DNA from 2 places in the Curtobacterium sp. RM9 genome. Region 1 is predicted to be linked to the other one. Evidence: predicted binding sites of a transcription regulator. Region 1 holds the regulator's gene; the other holds the start of a gene.
The links. Region 1 encodes LexA, which represses DNA repair genes until DNA is damaged. Its sites were predicted from a motif close to TCGAACANNTGTTCGA; they were not measured.
Positions count from the first base shown of each region.

Region 2: the regulator LexA is predicted to act here: its motif matches at 3,304-3,319, upstream of ACY3FI_RS16130 (AvrD family protein).

Region 1 is NZ_CM143271.1:1,146,174-1,154,128, reverse strand. Features, by position in the region: gene ACY3FI_RS05475 (SseB family protein) at 1-159, opposite strand, end outside; gene priA (bifunctional 1-(5-phosphoribosyl)-5-((5-phosphoribosylamino)methylideneamino)imidazole-4-carboxamide isomerase/phosphoribosylanthranilate isomerase PriA) at 164-910, opposite strand; gene hisH (imidazole glycerol phosphate synthase subunit HisH) at 1,006-1,641, opposite strand; gene hisB (imidazoleglycerol-phosphate dehydratase HisB) at 1,638-2,240, opposite strand; gene ACY3FI_RS05455 (histidinol-phosphate transaminase) at 2,237-3,343, opposite strand; gene ACY3FI_RS05450 (LysM peptidoglycan-binding domain-containing protein) at 3,445-3,822, opposite strand; gene lexA (transcriptional repressor LexA) at 4,058-4,702, shown strand; gene hflX (GTPase HflX) at 4,790-6,331, opposite strand; gene ACY3FI_RS05435 (class I SAM-dependent methyltransferase) at 6,393-7,007, shown strand; gene dapF (diaminopimelate epimerase) at 7,156-7,955, opposite strand, start outside.
Region 2 is NZ_CM143271.1:3,368,167-3,376,121, forward strand. Features, by position in the region: gene ACY3FI_RS16110 (ABC transporter ATP-binding protein) at 1-297, opposite strand, end outside; gene ACY3FI_RS16115 (peptidoglycan-binding protein) at 301-1,545, opposite strand; gene ACY3FI_RS16120 (hypothetical protein) at 1,542-2,423, opposite strand; gene ACY3FI_RS16125 (peptidase inhibitor family I36 protein) at 2,456-2,899, opposite strand; gene ACY3FI_RS16130 (AvrD family protein) at 3,493-4,356, shown strand; gene ACY3FI_RS16135 (ScbR family autoregulator-binding transcription factor) at 4,323-5,072, opposite strand; gene ACY3FI_RS16140 (NAD-dependent epimerase/dehydratase family protein) at 5,084-6,049, shown strand; gene ACY3FI_RS16145 (PIN-like domain-containing protein) at 6,224-7,453, opposite strand; gene ACY3FI_RS16150 (hypothetical protein) at 7,649-7,955, opposite strand, start outside.

The DNA of each region.
Region 1 (7,955 bases):
CGCGAACGCGGTGTCGTGGTGGTCGAAGGTGCGGCCGGCCCATGCGAAGCCGGCCGAGTCCGCGGCGCCGCCCGGCGTGTGCGCGTCGTCGGGGTGCTGGCCACCGACCGCCCCGGCGTCGTCGGGTCCGGTGCCGCGGCCGTTCGAGATGCCGGCCACAGCGCTACTCGCCGGCGACGTCGAGCGCGGCCGGCAGCGTGAACGCGCCGGAGTACAGCGCCTTGCCGATGATCGCGCCCTCGAGGCCGTGCGGCACGAGGTCGCGGAGCGCCCGGAGGTCGTCGAGCGTCGAGATGCCGCCGGACGCCACGACCGGCTGCTCGGTGCGCTCGCACACGGCACGGAGCAGCTCGGTGTTCGGCCCCTGCAGCGTGCCGTCCTTCGTGACGTCGGTGACCACGTACCGGGCGCAGCCGGCGGTCTCGAGCCGGTCCAGCACCTCCCACAGGTCGCCGGCGTCCTGCGTCCAGCCGCGGCTCGCGAGGGTCGTCCCTCGGACGTCGAGGCCGACGGCGATCTGCTCGCCGAAGCGCTGGATCACCTTCGCCGCCCACTCCGGGTGCTCGAGCGCGGCGGTGCCGAGGTTCACCCGGGCAGCGCCGGTCTCGAGCGCGGCCTCGAGCGACGCGTCGTCGCGGATCCCGCCGGACAGCTCGACCGAGACCCCCTCGACCTCCTTGATCGCGCGCGCGATCACCTTCCGGTTGTCCCCGCGCCCGAACGCTGCGTCGAGGTCCACGAGGTGGATCCACTCGGCCCCCTGCTCGCGCCAGGTGCGGGCGGCGGCGACCGGGTCGCCGTACGAGGTCTCGCTGCCCGCCTCGCCCTGGGTCAGCCGGACGGCCTGGCCGTCGACGACGTCCACGGCGGGCAGCAGGACGAGGGGCGGGGTGTCGGTGAGGTCGGTCATGGTCCTGTCAGGGTCGCTTCCGATGGCGGGGTGGCTCCGGAGGGAGGGGTCGCTCCGGAGGGCGGCGACGCGTCGGCGCTCGTGGAGCGCACGCGTCAGAGGGACTGCACCCAGTTGCGGAGCAGTCGGATGCCGGGCTCGCCGGACTTCTCGGGGTGGAACTGGGTCGCGGTCAGCGGGCCGTTCTCGACTGCTGCGACGAAGCGCTGCCCGTGCTCCGCCCACGTCAGACGGGGTGCGCGGAAGGGCCCGTAGGCGTCGAGCGGGAAGTCGGTGACCCCGTACGAGTGCACGAAGTAGAAGCGCTCGTCGTGCAGGCCGTCGAACAGCACGGAGTCCGTCGGCGCCTCGACGGTGTTCCACCCCATGTGCGGCAGGACCTCGGCCTCGATCTGCTCGACGGTCCCCGGCCACTGGCCGAGCCCCTCGACGTCGACGCCGCGCTCCACGCCGCGGGCGAAGAGCACCTGCATGCCGACGCAGATGCCGAGGACCGGTCTGCCGCCGGCGAGGCGGTGGTCGACGATCTCGCCGCCCTGCACGCCCTCGAGCTGGTCGATCACCGCGGCGAACGCTCCGACGCCGGGCACGAGGAGCCCGTCAGCGCGGAGGGCGGCCTGCTTGTCCGAGGTCAGCGTGACGTCCGCGCCGGCACGCTCGAGCGCCTTCGCCGCGGAGTGCACGTTGCCCGATCCGTAGTCGAGGACGACGACGTTCGGCTGCGCGCTCACAGTGCACCCTTCGTCGACGGGATGCCGTCGACGCGCGGGTCGAGCTCGACCGCCCCGCGCATCGCACGGGCGAACGCCTTGAACTCGGCTTCCGCGATGTGGTGCGGGTCACGCCCACCGAGCACGCGGACGTGCACCGTGATGCCGGCGTTGAACGTGATCGCCTCGAACACGTGCCGGACCATCGAGCCGGTGAAGTGCCCGCCGATGCGGTGGAACTCGAACCCGTCGGGCTCCCCGGAGTGCACGAGGAAGGGCCGGCCGGACACGTCGACGACGGCCTGGGCGAGGGCCTCGTCGAGCGGGACCAGTGCGTCGCCGTAACGGCCGATGCCCGCACGGTCGCCCAGCGCCTGCTTGATCGCCTGACCGAGCACGATGCCGGTGTCCTCGACGGTGTGGTGCACGTCGATGTCCGTGTCGCCCGTCGACCGCACGCGGAGGTCGATCAGCGAGTGCTTGCTGAACGCCGTGAGCATGTGGTCGAAGAACGGCACGCTCGTCGAGATGTCGGAGGTGCCGGTGCCGTCGAGGTCGAGGGAGAGCTCGATGCTCGACTCGCTCGTGCTCCGGCTGATCGAAGCGGTACGGGCGGTCATGCTCCAACCCTAACGGGCGGCTGCTCGGCGGCGACGCGGCGCATGGCGTCGAGGAAGGCCGTGGTCTCCTCCTCGGTGCCGGCACTCACCCGGAGGTGGTTCGGGATGCCGAGGTCACGCACGATGACGTCCTGGTCGAGGAGCGCCTCGAACGCCGCGTTCGGGTCGGCGACGCCCCCGAAGAGGACGAAGTTCGACCAGGTCTCGTACGTGCGGTACCCCATGGCCTGCAACTCCGTGACCATCCGGTCGCGCTGCTGCTTGATGTCGTCGACCATGGCGAGCATCTCCGGCGCGTGCCGGAGCGCGGCGACGGCGGCGGCCTGCGTCAGGACGGACAGGTGGTAGGGCAGCCGGACGAGGCGCACGGCGTCGACCACCGCGGGGTGGGCGGCCATGTACCCGACGCGGGCTCCGGCGAACGCGAACGCCTTGCTCATCGTGCGGGAGACGACGAGGCGCTCACGGCCCGGCAGGAGGGTCAGCGCGCTCGGGGCGTCCGCGGGCATGAACTCGGCGTAGGCCTCGTCCACCATCACGATGCCGTCCGTCGCGTCGTAGGCCGCGCGGATCGTCTCGATCGGCAGGGGCGTGCCGGTGGGGTTGTTCGGCCCACACAGGAACACGATGTCCGGCTGGTGCTCCTGGATGGCGGCGACCACCGTGTCCGGCGAGGTGCGGAACTCGTCGTCGCGCTGCGCCGGGATCCACCGCGTTCCGGTCCCCGCGGCGAGGATCGAGTGCATCGAGTACGTGGGCGGGAAGCCGAGGACCGAACGCCCGGGTCCGCCGAAGGCCTGGAGGAGCTGCTGCAGGACCTCGTTCGACCCGTTCGCGGCCCAGAGCTGCTCGGGCGTCAGGTCGTGCCCGAGGTAGTCCGCCAGAGAACGTCGTAGCTCCGTGAACTCGCGGTCCGGGTAGCGGTTGACCGTCGTCAGCGCCTGACGGATCGACTCGACGATGTCCTCTGCCACGTCGTCCGGCACCGGATGCGTGTTCTCGTTGACGTTGAGCTGCACGCGGACGTGCTTCTGCGGGGCGCCGTACGGGCTCTGGCCGCGCAGGTCGTCTCGGATGGGGAGGTCTTCGAGCGTGAATGCCACCGATCCATCGTAGAGCGCAGCACCCGCACGACGACCGGCCGTCCGGACGGTCGCGCTCTCCTGCCCCACGGTCGAGATCGGACCGAGGATCGTGCGGCGCGTCAGCGCGTCTGGCTGTACTTCACCGGGATCGCGAGCTGCTGCCCCGCCTGCAGCCCCGAACCGTCGAGAGCGTTGAGGCTCACGACGTCCTGCACGAAGTCACGAGGGTCGGCGTTCGGCGCCGTCTCCTCCGCCAGCTGCCAGAGGGTCTCGCCCGGCTGGATGGTCACGGTGTCGAAGCGCGCCGCCGCACCCGAGCCCTGTGCGTCGCCTGCCGAGGCCTGTCCGCCGTTGAGGACGGCGAACCCGACACCGAGCAGGACGGGGATCGCGGCGAGGGTCGTGAAGACCACCCGCCCGCGGCGCGTGAGGCGCAGGCGGGTCCGGACGGCGGGCGTCGCAGTGCGCTGGTGGTCAGCGATGGCGATGGTGCTCATGTCGTTCTTGCCTTCCCGTTCGGTGAACCGAAGTCGTGTACCGAACATAGTTTCGAACGGCGGGCCGCACAAGTCCCCGGGAGGAATTCCGTGGGGTTTTCTTGCCGACACGCTCGAACAGGTGTTTGTCCGGCCGCAGGTGGTCGGATACTGTTTCGATCGACTGGGACGAGTCAAGCGGAGACCACCGACATTCCCGCTGCACCGGCCCGGCACCGACGAAGGGCGAGACGACGTGGCGGACGAACTGCGGGTCCAGAAGCCGCTGACGGCGAAGCAGCAGGCGATCCTCGACGCGATCCGCGCGTCGATCGCCAGCCGGGGCTACCCGCCGAGCATGCGTGAGATCGGTGACGCCGCCGGCCTGTCGTCCCTGTCGAGCGTCTCCCACCAGCTCGGACAGCTCGAGCTGGGCGGCTGGATCCGCCGTGACCCGAACCGCCCCCGTGCGCTCGAGGTCCTCGTGGACGAGCCCACCCCCGACACCGACACCCCGGACATCGACGCCACGACGCTCGTGCCACTCGTCGGTCGCATCGCCGCTGGTGTCCCGATCACCGCCGAGCAGCACGTCGACGAGATCGTCCCGCTCCCCCGTCAGCTGGTCGGGACGGGTGACCTCTTCATGCTCAAGGTCGTGGGTGAGTCGATGATCGACGCGGCGATCTGCGACGGCGACTGGGTCGTCGTCCGCTCGCAGCAGACCGCCGAGAACGGGGACATCGTCGCCGCCATGCTCGACGAGGAAGCGACCGTCAAGGTCTTCCGCCAGCGCGACGGCCACACGTGGCTGCTCCCGCGCAACACGGCGTTCGAGCCGATCCTCGGCGACGCCGCGACCGTGCTCGGCAAGGTCGTCGCGGTCCTCCGCTCGATCTGAGCGCAGTCGACGCGACCCCAGGACGGACGGGAGGCACGGTGCCAGCTGGCACCGTGCCTCCCGTCCGTCGCGGTGCGGCCCGGTCGACTAGGCGGCCGGGACGGGCGCGACCACGTAGGGGTCGAGCTCGGCGACCTGTCGTTGGAAGACCCGCACCCGCAGGCGCGTGCCGTCCTCGACGTAGTCGACCGACTCCACGGCGCCGGCGTCGTGCAACGACGACACCAGGTCGCCGCGGTCGTACGGGATCACCACGGTCAGGTCGACGTCCGGCTCGGGCAGCCGGTCCTCGATCGCGGCGAGCAGGTCGGCGATGCCCTCACCGGTGCGGGCCGAGACGAACACCGCGTCCGGCACGAGCCCGACGAGTACCAGGCGCTGTGACTCGTCGACGAGGTCCGCCTTGTTGAAGGCGACGATCTCCGGGACGTCCCCGGCACCGACGTCGCCGATGACCTCGCGGACGGTGGCGAGCTGCGCGGCCGGGTCCGGGTGCGACCCGTCGACCACGTGCACGATGACGTCGGCCTGACCGACCTCCTCGAGCGTCGACCGGAACGCCTCGACCAGCTGGTGCGGCAGGTTCCGCACGAAGCCGACGGTGTCGACGAACGTGAACTCGCGGCCCTTGGTGCTCTCGGTCCGACGGACAGTGGCGTCGAGGGTCGCGAACAGCTGGTTCTGCACGAGGACGCCCGCGCTCGTCAGCCGGTTGAGCAACGACGACTTGCCGGCGTTCGTGTAGCCGGCGATCGCGACGCTCGGCACCTCGTTGCGGTTGCGGTCGGCACGCTTGGCCTCGCGTGCCGGCGCGAACCCGGCGATCTGCCGACGGAGCTTGGCCATCCGGGTGTGGATCTTCCGGCGGTCGAGCTCCATCTTCGTCTCACCGGGACCACGGGAGCCCATGCCCGCACCGCCGGAGACCTGTCCACCGGCCTGCCGGGACATCGACTCACCCCAACCACGGAGACGCGGCAGCAGGTACTGGAGCTGCGCGAGCTCGACCTGCGCCTTGCCCTCGCGGGTGGACGCGTGCTGGCTGAAGATGTCGAGGATGACGGCCGTGCGGTCGATGACCTTGACCTTCACCACGTCCTCCAGCGCACGGCGCTGCGACGGGGCGAGCTCGGTGTCGGCGATGACCGTGTCCGCGCCGGTGGCCTTGACGACCATCGCGAGTTCCTCGGCCTTGCCCTTGCCGAGGTACGTGGAGGGGTCGGGGTTCGGTCGACGCTGCAGGAGTCCGTCGAGCACCACGGCACCCGCCGTCTCGGCGAGGGCCGCGAGTTCGCGGAGCGAGTTCTCGGCGTCGGCGGCGTCGCCCTGCGGGTACACGCCGATGAGGACGACCTGTTCGAGCCGGAGCTGCCGGTACTCGACCTCGGTGACGTCCTCGAGCTCGGTGGAGAGGCCGGTGACGCGGCGCAGGGCCGCCCGGTCCTCGCGGTCGTACTGGTCGCCGTCTCCGGTCCAGGAGCGGTCGTCGACGTCACGCGTCTGGATCGCCTGGGCGGGCGCGAAGATGGAGGAGGAGGCGCGCGAGTCTGCGTTGCGCAGGACCCGCTCGACGACACCGGCAGCGCTGTCGTCAGTGGTGGTCTGGTCGTTCTCTCGGGAGTCCGTCATGCTGGTGACAGGCTACCTCCGACGCGCCCGGGACACACGGGTGCGACGGTACGGTTCTTCCATGGCGAACGAGCACTACTTCACCGCGAGCCCGTCCTCGGACACTCGCGAACGACAGATCGACGTGACGCTCGCCGACCGCCCCCTGACCCTGACCACGGCGGCGGGGGTGTTCAGCCCGGACGGCCTCGATCGCGGGACCCGCGTGCTGCTCGGCGCGGTGCCGGCACCGGCGACCTATGGCGCCCTGCTCGACGTCGGCTGCGGGTGGGGTCCCATCGCGATCACGATGGCCCTCCGGTCCCCCGACGCCGAGGTGTGGGGCGTCGACGTGAACGAGCGCGTGCTCGGCCTCGCCCGGGCGAACGCCGCCACCGCCGGCGCCACCAACGTCACCGTCGCGCTGCCCGACGACGTGCCGTCTGACCTGCGGTTCCGCACGATCTGGTCCAACCCGCCGATCCGGGTGGGCAAGGACGAGCTCCACGCGATCCTGCTGACCTGGTTGCCCCGGCTCGAGGTCGGCGGCGACGCCTGGCTCGTGGTGTCGAAGGACCTCGGCGGCGACTCGTTGCAGCGGTGGCTGCGCGACACGCTGTCGGACGGCTTCGAGGTGTCTCGCGCAACGACGGACAAGGGCTTCCGCGTGCTGCGCGTGCAGCGCACGGCGGAGTAGTTCCTCCCCAGGACGCTCGTGATGGCCGCGGGAACGGGCGCACCTGGCCGGGAAGAACGACGAGGGACGCCCGGAACCGCCAGGTACGCCCGATTCCGCACGGCGCACGGCGCACGGCGCCCGCAGCGCGGCGTGCGTCGGGACCGCGTCAGACGGACAGGTCGCCCGAGAAGACCAGCTCCGCCGGCCCCGCGAGCGCGACGTGCTCGCCGTCCTCGGTCGCCGTCATCCGGACCGTGACGACACCACCCGGCACCCGCACGCGCCACGTGTCCGGCGCCGCCGAGCCCGCCCAGTACCGCACGGCCAGCGCCGCGGCGACCGCGCCGGTCCCGCACGAGAGCGTCTCGCCGCTCCCCCGCTCGTGCACGCGCATCGTGATCTGGCCGACGCCGTCCTGCACGAGCGGCTCGCCCGGCAGCACGAACTCGACGTTCGCTCCCGCCTCTGGTGCGGGGTCGAGCACGGGCACGTAGGTCAGGTCGACGTCGGCGAGTTCGTCCTCGGTCGCGACGGCGACCACCACGTGCGGGTTGCCGACGTCGATGCCGAGCCCCGGCCGGGCGCCCTCGAGGTTCTTCGCGCGCACGAGCACGTCGTCCGAACCACCGCCCTCGATCCCGAGGCCCCACCGCCCGAGGTCCGCCGAGAAGCCGTTCGTGGTGCGCTGGATGTCGACGAGGCCCTTCCGGCTGCCGACCGTCAGCGTCTCGCCAGGCGCGAGGTCAACCAGTCCGGACTCGGTGAGGTACCGCGCGAAGACGCGGATGCCGTTGCCGCACATCTCGGCGATCGAGCCGTCGGCGTTGTGGTAGTCCATGAACCACGTCGCCGCGGGCTCGGTGGCGACCAGCGCGCGCCCCTCGGGCAGTGCCGCGGACCGCACGGCGCGGATGACCCCGTCGCCTCCGACGCCGAACCGGCGGTCCGCGATCGCGCGGATGCGTT
Region 2 (7,955 bases), 1.3 Mb from region 1:
TCGGCGGTCGAGGAGATGGAAGTTCTGGAAGATGAAGCCGAGGTAGCGGCTCCTTGTCTGCGCCAGCTGCGACGCCGACATGCCATCGACACGCTCCTCCCCAAGGGAATACGCGCCATCGTCGATCTTGTCCAGTAGGCCCAGGATGTTCAATAGCGTCGATTTTCCGCTGCCGGACTCACCCTCGATCGCAATGAAGGTGCCGGCGGGCACGTGCAGGTCGACTCCGTTGAGGACTTCGAGGCGGGGTGGGCCAGCGAACGATTTCCGCACTCCTTGGAGAGTGATGTCGGGCACGGGCTAACGCACTTCGACGAGGTCGCCGGCGCTGACATCACCGTCGGTCGCGGTGATCGCCGATTGGCCGTTGAGCGTCGCGGTCTCCTGCACCTGGACGCGACGGAAGTCGCCGTTCTTGCTCTGCACAAGCACGTAGGCTCGGTTCGAGTCGCCAGTCGTGATGATGGCGGTCGTCGGGACGATGAGCGAATCACGTGCGGCGGACTGCAAGGTCACGTCGAGGGTTCCGCTCTTGCCGACCTGGTCGTTTGTCAGCCCGGAACCTGCGAAGGTGGCTGTCTGGTTTCCATCCGAACCGGCAGTCCCTACAGCGCTCACCTGCACGCTCTCGGTCTTGCCGTCTCCCAACTGCAGCTTCGCCTCCTGACCGACGGTCAGCCCGACGAGGTTCGCGCTGGGTGCGGTGGCCTCCACGGTAGGGGCACCGGAAGCGATGGACACAGTCGTGTCGGCGGACAACGACGTCCCAACCGGCAGACTCGAGGCCGCCCGCGCGGGCACGGCGTTGACGATGACGACCGCGGACGGCGGAAGCAGGACGTGAGTCACCGGCTTCTGTCCTGCTGAGGCATCGCCCGTCGCGTTCGCGTTGCTCGCCGCCGGTGCCGCGTCCGTACTAGTGCTCGTGTCAGTCGACGTTTTCCCATTGGAGGCGGCGGGCGTTTCCGAGGAAGTTGGGCTATCTGCACCGTCACCGTCGTCGGAGGTCGGTGCGTCGTAACCAAGCCGTGTGAACAGCAGGCGCACTGCTTGCTCGGTCGTCGAACCGAACACTCCGTCGGCCGTCAGATTGAAACCGGAGGCGTTCAGTCCTGCTTGGAGCTGCCGAACGTCCGGACCGCGGTCGCCGAAGGTCATCGACCGATACAGCGGAAACGACCCAGGCATGATGAACACGGGGGCTCCGTTGACCTCAACCAGCCGCGATCCAGCTCCGTAGGTGGCACCGGCAGTGACTGGGTTACCGGTCACTGTTCCCGAGCTGCCGGCGATGGCGACTTTCTGGTTCTGCGCCTGAGTCACGGTGGCGTTGATGCTGATTGTCTGGTCCAGGTCGCCGCGGAGCACTTTCGCGACGACTGCCCGCTTCGCTGGCGGCTGCGCTGCGGCCTCGCGCTGCGCTGGCGACTGAAACACGCTGGCCATCAGGAAGCCCGCGGCGAGACTGGCGACTACGATCGCGGCCCCGATCGCGCCGATCAGGACCTTCCGCCGACCACCAGAGGAAGCAGAGTCGCGCGTCATCCGGCAGACGGCGCATTCGCCGAGATGATCTTCGTGACAGTGTTGTCCAGCTTCTCCAGCTGCTTGCGCGCCGAAGCCAGTTCAGCCGTGTTCTGCTTCAGCTGCTGGTCCTGTGCGTCCCACTCGGCGTCGTACTGGGCTCGGGCGAAACCGGAGCTGGTGCGACATCCGACGTCCTTCAGCGCGAGGGCGCGCTCGTCCTCGGTGACGGTGCTCGCGGAAGGGCTCTCTGGGTCACTGAGTCCGAATCGCGTCGCGACCGACTGGGACGGCATCTGCACGGGAATCGTGGGCAGGTCGGGTACACCTGCGTCCTTCATGCACGTCCGCCACTTCGCCGCAGCGGCGAGCACAGGCTTCTTACGAAGCGACGACTCGAATGCTGCTGACGAGAGCGATGTGACGAAATTGGCAGTCGCGATCGGTGCAGCCGGCTGCTGCTTGCTGAGTTCCTTGTTGCAAGCATCGATGGCGTCCTGCTCGCCGGGCTGCAGCGTCCGGTACGCGTAGTTGTGCCACGCGTCGGCACTGCTCTGGACGGCAGCCAGCGGGTGGTAGCCCGCGGCCTGAGCGCGCTGCTCAGTGAAGGGGTCCCGCACCGTCATATCGAGCTTCGACGTGTCGAGGTACGGTACCGGTGTGTTGAAGCCCTTCTTCGCGAGACAGGGCTGTGCGATGAGCGCGTCAGCGTAGGCGACCTTCACATCCTGGCCAGGCGCGTACTGATACTCGTCGAGCGGCAACGCGCCCGAGGTGAAGTCCTTGCCTGAGGAATCCTGCGGATCGGCCGTCTTGTCGGATGCTGCGCTGCACCCTGCGACGGAAAGAGTGATGGCGATGACTGCAACGAGCGGGAAAGCCCGGGTTGTGAGGTTCATGTGCGGCCTTTCCCGCTCGTTGTTGGAGATGGCTACGGCTTCAGCGAAGAGAAGTAGCCGGAGGAGATGGTGTTCGACTGGCCCGACACGAGCCCGTCACTGTTGGTGATGTTGCCGTCACCGGTCTTCTTTGCGAGAGCGAAGCGCGCGGTGGTGCCGGCGGTCGGGTACGCCTTCGTGTAGTAGTACGTTGTCTCGTAGTTGCCGTTGTTGTAGAACGACAGCGAGTTGTCATTGGCGTTGATGCTCGTGCCCTTGAATGTCCACGTCGAGTAGTCGGGGATGTACTTCGAGAACGCCACCAGCGCGCCACCACTGTTCGACGTGACGTACGAAGCGTCGCGCCAGTTGCACGCGGAGCCCGACGGGCAGTCGGAGGGGGCGGCCTGGGCTGCCGGTGCCACGAGGAGAGTTCCCCCGAGCACAGCACCCACAGCAGCGAGGGACAGGAGCCCCTTGCGGATCGAGAACGACATGAGTCGCCTTTCTGGGTATGCGGTGTGAGCCGAGTAGCTCGGGTTGAACGTACTGTAAGCAGGTCGACCAACCAAGTTCTGGCGTATCCCCCAAACGGGGGCAGTGATGCGTTCGAGACAAGCTTCCCGCCTCCGAGAAGCCAAAGCATCCCTCGCACGGATGAAGCGCGTTCCGTCGCGAGAGCGAAAACGCTCGGCGTCGCGGCGGCCTCGACGGTGTTCGACGCCGACCGGGCACTCTGGGCAGTCACCGTAGGGGCGAGCCTTCACTGCTTTGGCCGCGACTCGGAGAGATCATCGGCGACGTCGAGTCGGCTTGGAGCCGCATCTTCGGGGTCGAGCCAACACAAGGCGCCGTGCGTCTGACATCGGATCCAGGTCGCACACCGTCGCGCACGCTGCTATCGAGCACCCGTTCTCCAGGGGCAGCTGAGGACCCGTTCCGGCAGCGATGCATCTCGGAGTTGCAGGCCGTCCCATATTGCGCGTGGGCAGCGTCACAAGTCCCAATGCTGGGTGTTTGACTCATTCTTTTCTTCGCTTACTTTCGGGTGGTCGACCAACTAATTCCGGTCTACCCGAAAGGCAATGACATGTCCCTTGTCCTCGATCCCGGCACTGTGGGAACGAACACCGATCACGGATTCGACGCCCTCCTTGGTTCGGCCCAAGATCGCTACCTCGGGGAGGGCCACCGCAGAGTGGGTTTGACCCTGGGCGTGCTGAACTGCATCTCCGGCTCCGAGTTCTCGACGAGCGCGCAACTCAGCTATCCGACCGATTGGTCGATGAAAGCCGGGGCCTCGCGAACGGCACATCTCAGCACCGTCGATGCAATCCGCATCGCCAGCCGTCTCCGCGAAACTCTCGCCCTTCAGGTACCACTACTTGCGGAATTCTCGGCGGAGCGTTCGTTGACAGTTCGCGCGGGTTCCCGCCCGTGGGAGGCGCTTGACGATGTGCCCGTTCAGACTGAGGTACTGCAGACAGAACGTGATGGCGCGGTGCGTCTGCAGCACACGATCGGGTCCCTGAAGGTCCTGTCCGACTGGGAGAAGCCCGACCAGGTACTTCCGACATCCGAAGCGTGGAAGGCAGGACAGGTGAGCGGCGTCCGACTTCTCCCGGACGATCGCGTGGAGTGTGTCTACGAACGAACGGCTGAGCGCGATGCGTCGATGACATTCCTTGAGGCAATGATGCTGACGGCGCAGATGGCGCAAGTCGCTCTCTACAGCGGCGACGCTGCTCGTCGTGACGCGAGTGGAAATATGTGGATGCGGCGTGCCCAGTTTGTTCGTCGTCGGTGGTCGTCGGACCAATCGCAGCTGATTGCCGCTCGGCTAGGAAACCGCCGCGAGTTGACCGTGGGCGGGCGTCAAATCGGCACCGCTGACGTTCACGCTGACGACGTCTTCGGCATTCAGATCGACGCATCCTTGGCTTCAGGCGCATGAGCACCCTGAGTGTCATCGAACGTTTCGGTCACCAGAGCCCGCAACCGATCCCGATGCTCGTCCGATGCGACGCCGTCGACGAGGAGCGTCCACATGGTGTCAAGGGACCCCATCAGGTCCTTACGTCCACTGCGCACATTCGACACCAGCTGCACTCCCGTGAAGGTTGCAACAACGCTCGCGCCGAGTCGTTCCGGAGGCACAGTGGTCGTCAGCTCCCCGGCAGCCTTCGCAGCCGCGAACGCTTCGATCACGCCCGAGATCCACTGATCGTAGAACGCGGATGTGGGGTCAGCGAAGACTCCTTGCTCCAGGGAGAGGCGGATGCCTGCGCGAACGATGCCGTCATCGAGAAGAAGCTGACCGATCCCCTTCGACGCACGAATGAGGGTCGCAAGCGGAGAGTCAGGGTCGTTCAGCTCCTGCATCACCGCGAAGGTGCGGGCGTTCTGCTCCTCGATGATCGCGAGAGCGATTGCTTCCTTCGTTCGGAAGTAGAAGTAGAGGAGACCTTGTCCGACACCCGCCTCAGTTGCGATCTGGGAGAGGCTCGCGGTCCCGAAGCCGACGCGGTCGAAGATGGCGGCCGCGGCGTCCAAAATCACCGCACGGCGCGCCATCGAGCGCCCCTGCTGTGGCGTCCGCTCGTCTGGCATGTGTTCTTCCTTCCGCTGCCCCATCAAAAACAGCGTATCGGGCGGCTCTTCCACGACCATGGTGGTGCGTCGTGAAGGTCGTCCTCACCGGTGCTCACGGCTTCGTTGGCCGACAGCTTCGACCAGCCCTTGCGGCGGCGGGCCATACAGTCACCGCGGTCGTTCGGCGAGCAGTTGAGCATGACCCTGCCGAGTTGGTAGCGGATCTTCGGAATGCCGACCTCGCCGGGGCCTTACGCGGCCAAGACTTCGTCGTGCATGCTGCATCGACGACCGATGGTCCCGCTCGGTCGCTCTGGGAGGGCAACGTCCGCGCCACCGAGCGGCTAGTCGACGCGGCCCGCAAATTGGACGTGCCGATGCTGTATCTCAGCAGCACTGGGGTGTACGGGCGGAGCTTTGGCTTCTTCGGTGATCCCACACGGATGACGCGCCGCCCCTCCTCGCCATTGTCTCAAGCTCGCGCAGCCGCCGAGGACCTCGTCCTCCAAGCAGGCGGGACAGTCATACGATCTCACGTGGTCTTTGGCGACGGCGACCGCTGGGTCGCGCCTCCCCTCGCACGTCTCATGATCAGCGAAGAAGCTTGGCTCGGAGCGCCCGATGTCAGGGTCGCGGCAATCTCCACCTGTCGACTCGCTGAAGGCGTCACCGCCCTCCTGAGCCGCCCCTCACTGCCCTCGATCCTTCACGCCAGCGAATCCGCACCCGTTGCCGTCGAGTCGCTCGTCGCAAGCTCCTTCCGAGCGGCAAATACACCACTACCGACTCGCTCCCTCACTATCGAAGCCGCCTTCGCGAAGCTGCAGGCGCAGGGCGTCACACTCAACGCATTGCGGATGCTCGGCCTCCCCAGCCGCATGGACTCAGCGGTATTTTGGGGAACACCCGCCCCAGTAGCAGCCGCGATCGAAGGGCCCGCAATCGACCGGCGATCATGGCTTACAGCGACAAAGTCCGCCGACTCGTTCCCGGACGGTCCTCCGGGCCATCGGCTCGCCGAGCTAGCGGTGACCGCTCCGACGCGGACGAACTGACTATCCTGATGAGACGCGGAGAGGCACCACCCCCCAGCGGTGCCTCTCCGCAGCCTCTCACACCGCCCATCGCTCGCGCGTCAATCGGGCAACCTGCCGAAGTTGCTCAACGTCGCCGCCTCGCCAGCAGACGTGGCGATCAAATTCGCTCGACAGGGCCGACTGACTCCGTCGCTACAGGTCCATCTCCACGATGTCCTCTGGCACGCGAAGATGCGTCGCACGGCCACCCGACTCGTACCACGGGTAGAGCAGCTGCGGCACCCCGGCGGGGACGACGCCTTCCTCCTGCAGCGTCCTCGTGATGCGCACCACAGGCTTGGTGAACCCGGTCAACATCTTCTCGTCAGGCAGATTCGCAACCTTATAAACCTGATCTCTATCGAGAGAACCCCCGTTCGCAGCCGCCGCTTCGATCACGTCGGCCTGCGCCAGCTCCTCATCGCGAAGTGCCCGCAGAACCGCCCCGACAGCGTCAGCAGTCCAGGCGGCGACCTCGTCGCGAACTCGCTCGACGTCCTGCACGGACTGTGGGTCAATTTCCACGTCGAGCACCTCCGAGGCTTGCAGGAATGCTGCCGGTTCCAGCAGGTGCACTCGCCCTCCAGCGGCTTCGCGGAACTCTTCGATCAGCTCTCGCCTCGGGCCGATGAGGGCGCCCTGTGCGCCACGTTCCCACCAGTCCTCTTTGACGTCTCCCGTGACGAGAACAAGGTCAAGATCTCGCGCTTTCGCTTCTTCGAGCAGCTGCACCCAGATCAGGTAGTCTCCGGCTGCACGCTCAGGGTTGTCCGACTCCAGCTTGTCGGCGTCCTTGAACCCGGGTGGAATCTGCTCAACCACCCGCCTGTTGCCTTCGAGAATTTCCGCCTCGCTGCGGTCTTCGGTGAACGCTGGGCCCACCTTGCCTTGGAGGATGGGCTCGAGTCTGTTCAGCACGCTGTCATCGTCTGTCGGCGGCGCGGCAGATACGCGAACAGACCCCACAGCTTCAAGGCGGGCGTTGACCTCGACGTAGGCGTCCTCGATCAACGCCGCTAGTTCCTGGGTCGTTTCTTGCGGGAGGGCAACCTGCTTAGCCCACCGCTCAATCGCGGCGGTAGACCCGTCACGATTCTTCAGCAGAAGGCGATGCGCCTCTGCTCGGGCGCCGGCCGGGTTGCCGAGCACGAGACGACGGTTCCGCCAGAACTCGCGTAGCACCTGGTGTGGGACGAAAAGACGGTCGCCCAGCTTCGCCAACAGACCCAGAAGGTCACTGACCGTGGCTGGGTTGTACCGGTACAAACTCAGTAGAACGTTGGTATCGATCGCGACCAGGCCGTCCCGAAGAGCGGCGTGCAGCTCCGCCTCTCGGGGTACTCGGTAACCTTCGAATTGGGTGTATAGGCCGTGCTCGGGCAAGACGTGTCCCTTCTAGATGATGCTCAGTAAGCTGGTCGTTTGACCAACTCTGGCCGCACACCAGGGAGAGCGCAGCCCCCCATTAACGTGTCGAGCCACCACCGACGCCTACGGCGGTTTCCTTCGCACCGGCAAGACGGCGGCGTTGGTCCTGTCTGTCCGACGCCGCCCGAGGACATGGCAGCGCGGCGATTGTCAGACGCCGCGTCGGGTCTGCCAACCGCGATGAGGGTGCTGCGCGCGCAGGGCAAGCTCAAGCCGGTGCCGTTCGCGGCGGAGCCGTTCTTGCCGGCGGCGGAAGCGGCGGAATCGTAAGCCGTCGAGTCCACCCCGAAGGGTCCACCCGGCCCACATCGTTCGCGGCACGAACGCCGCTAGGAGGGGCAGCGTGTAGGCGCTGAGAATACCAATCACCGTGATGCGGACGGGTGGTGAGCTTGGCAGCGATGCCATGATGACGCCGACCGGTGCTACGGCGACGAGTGTCGACGATGCCGTAGTG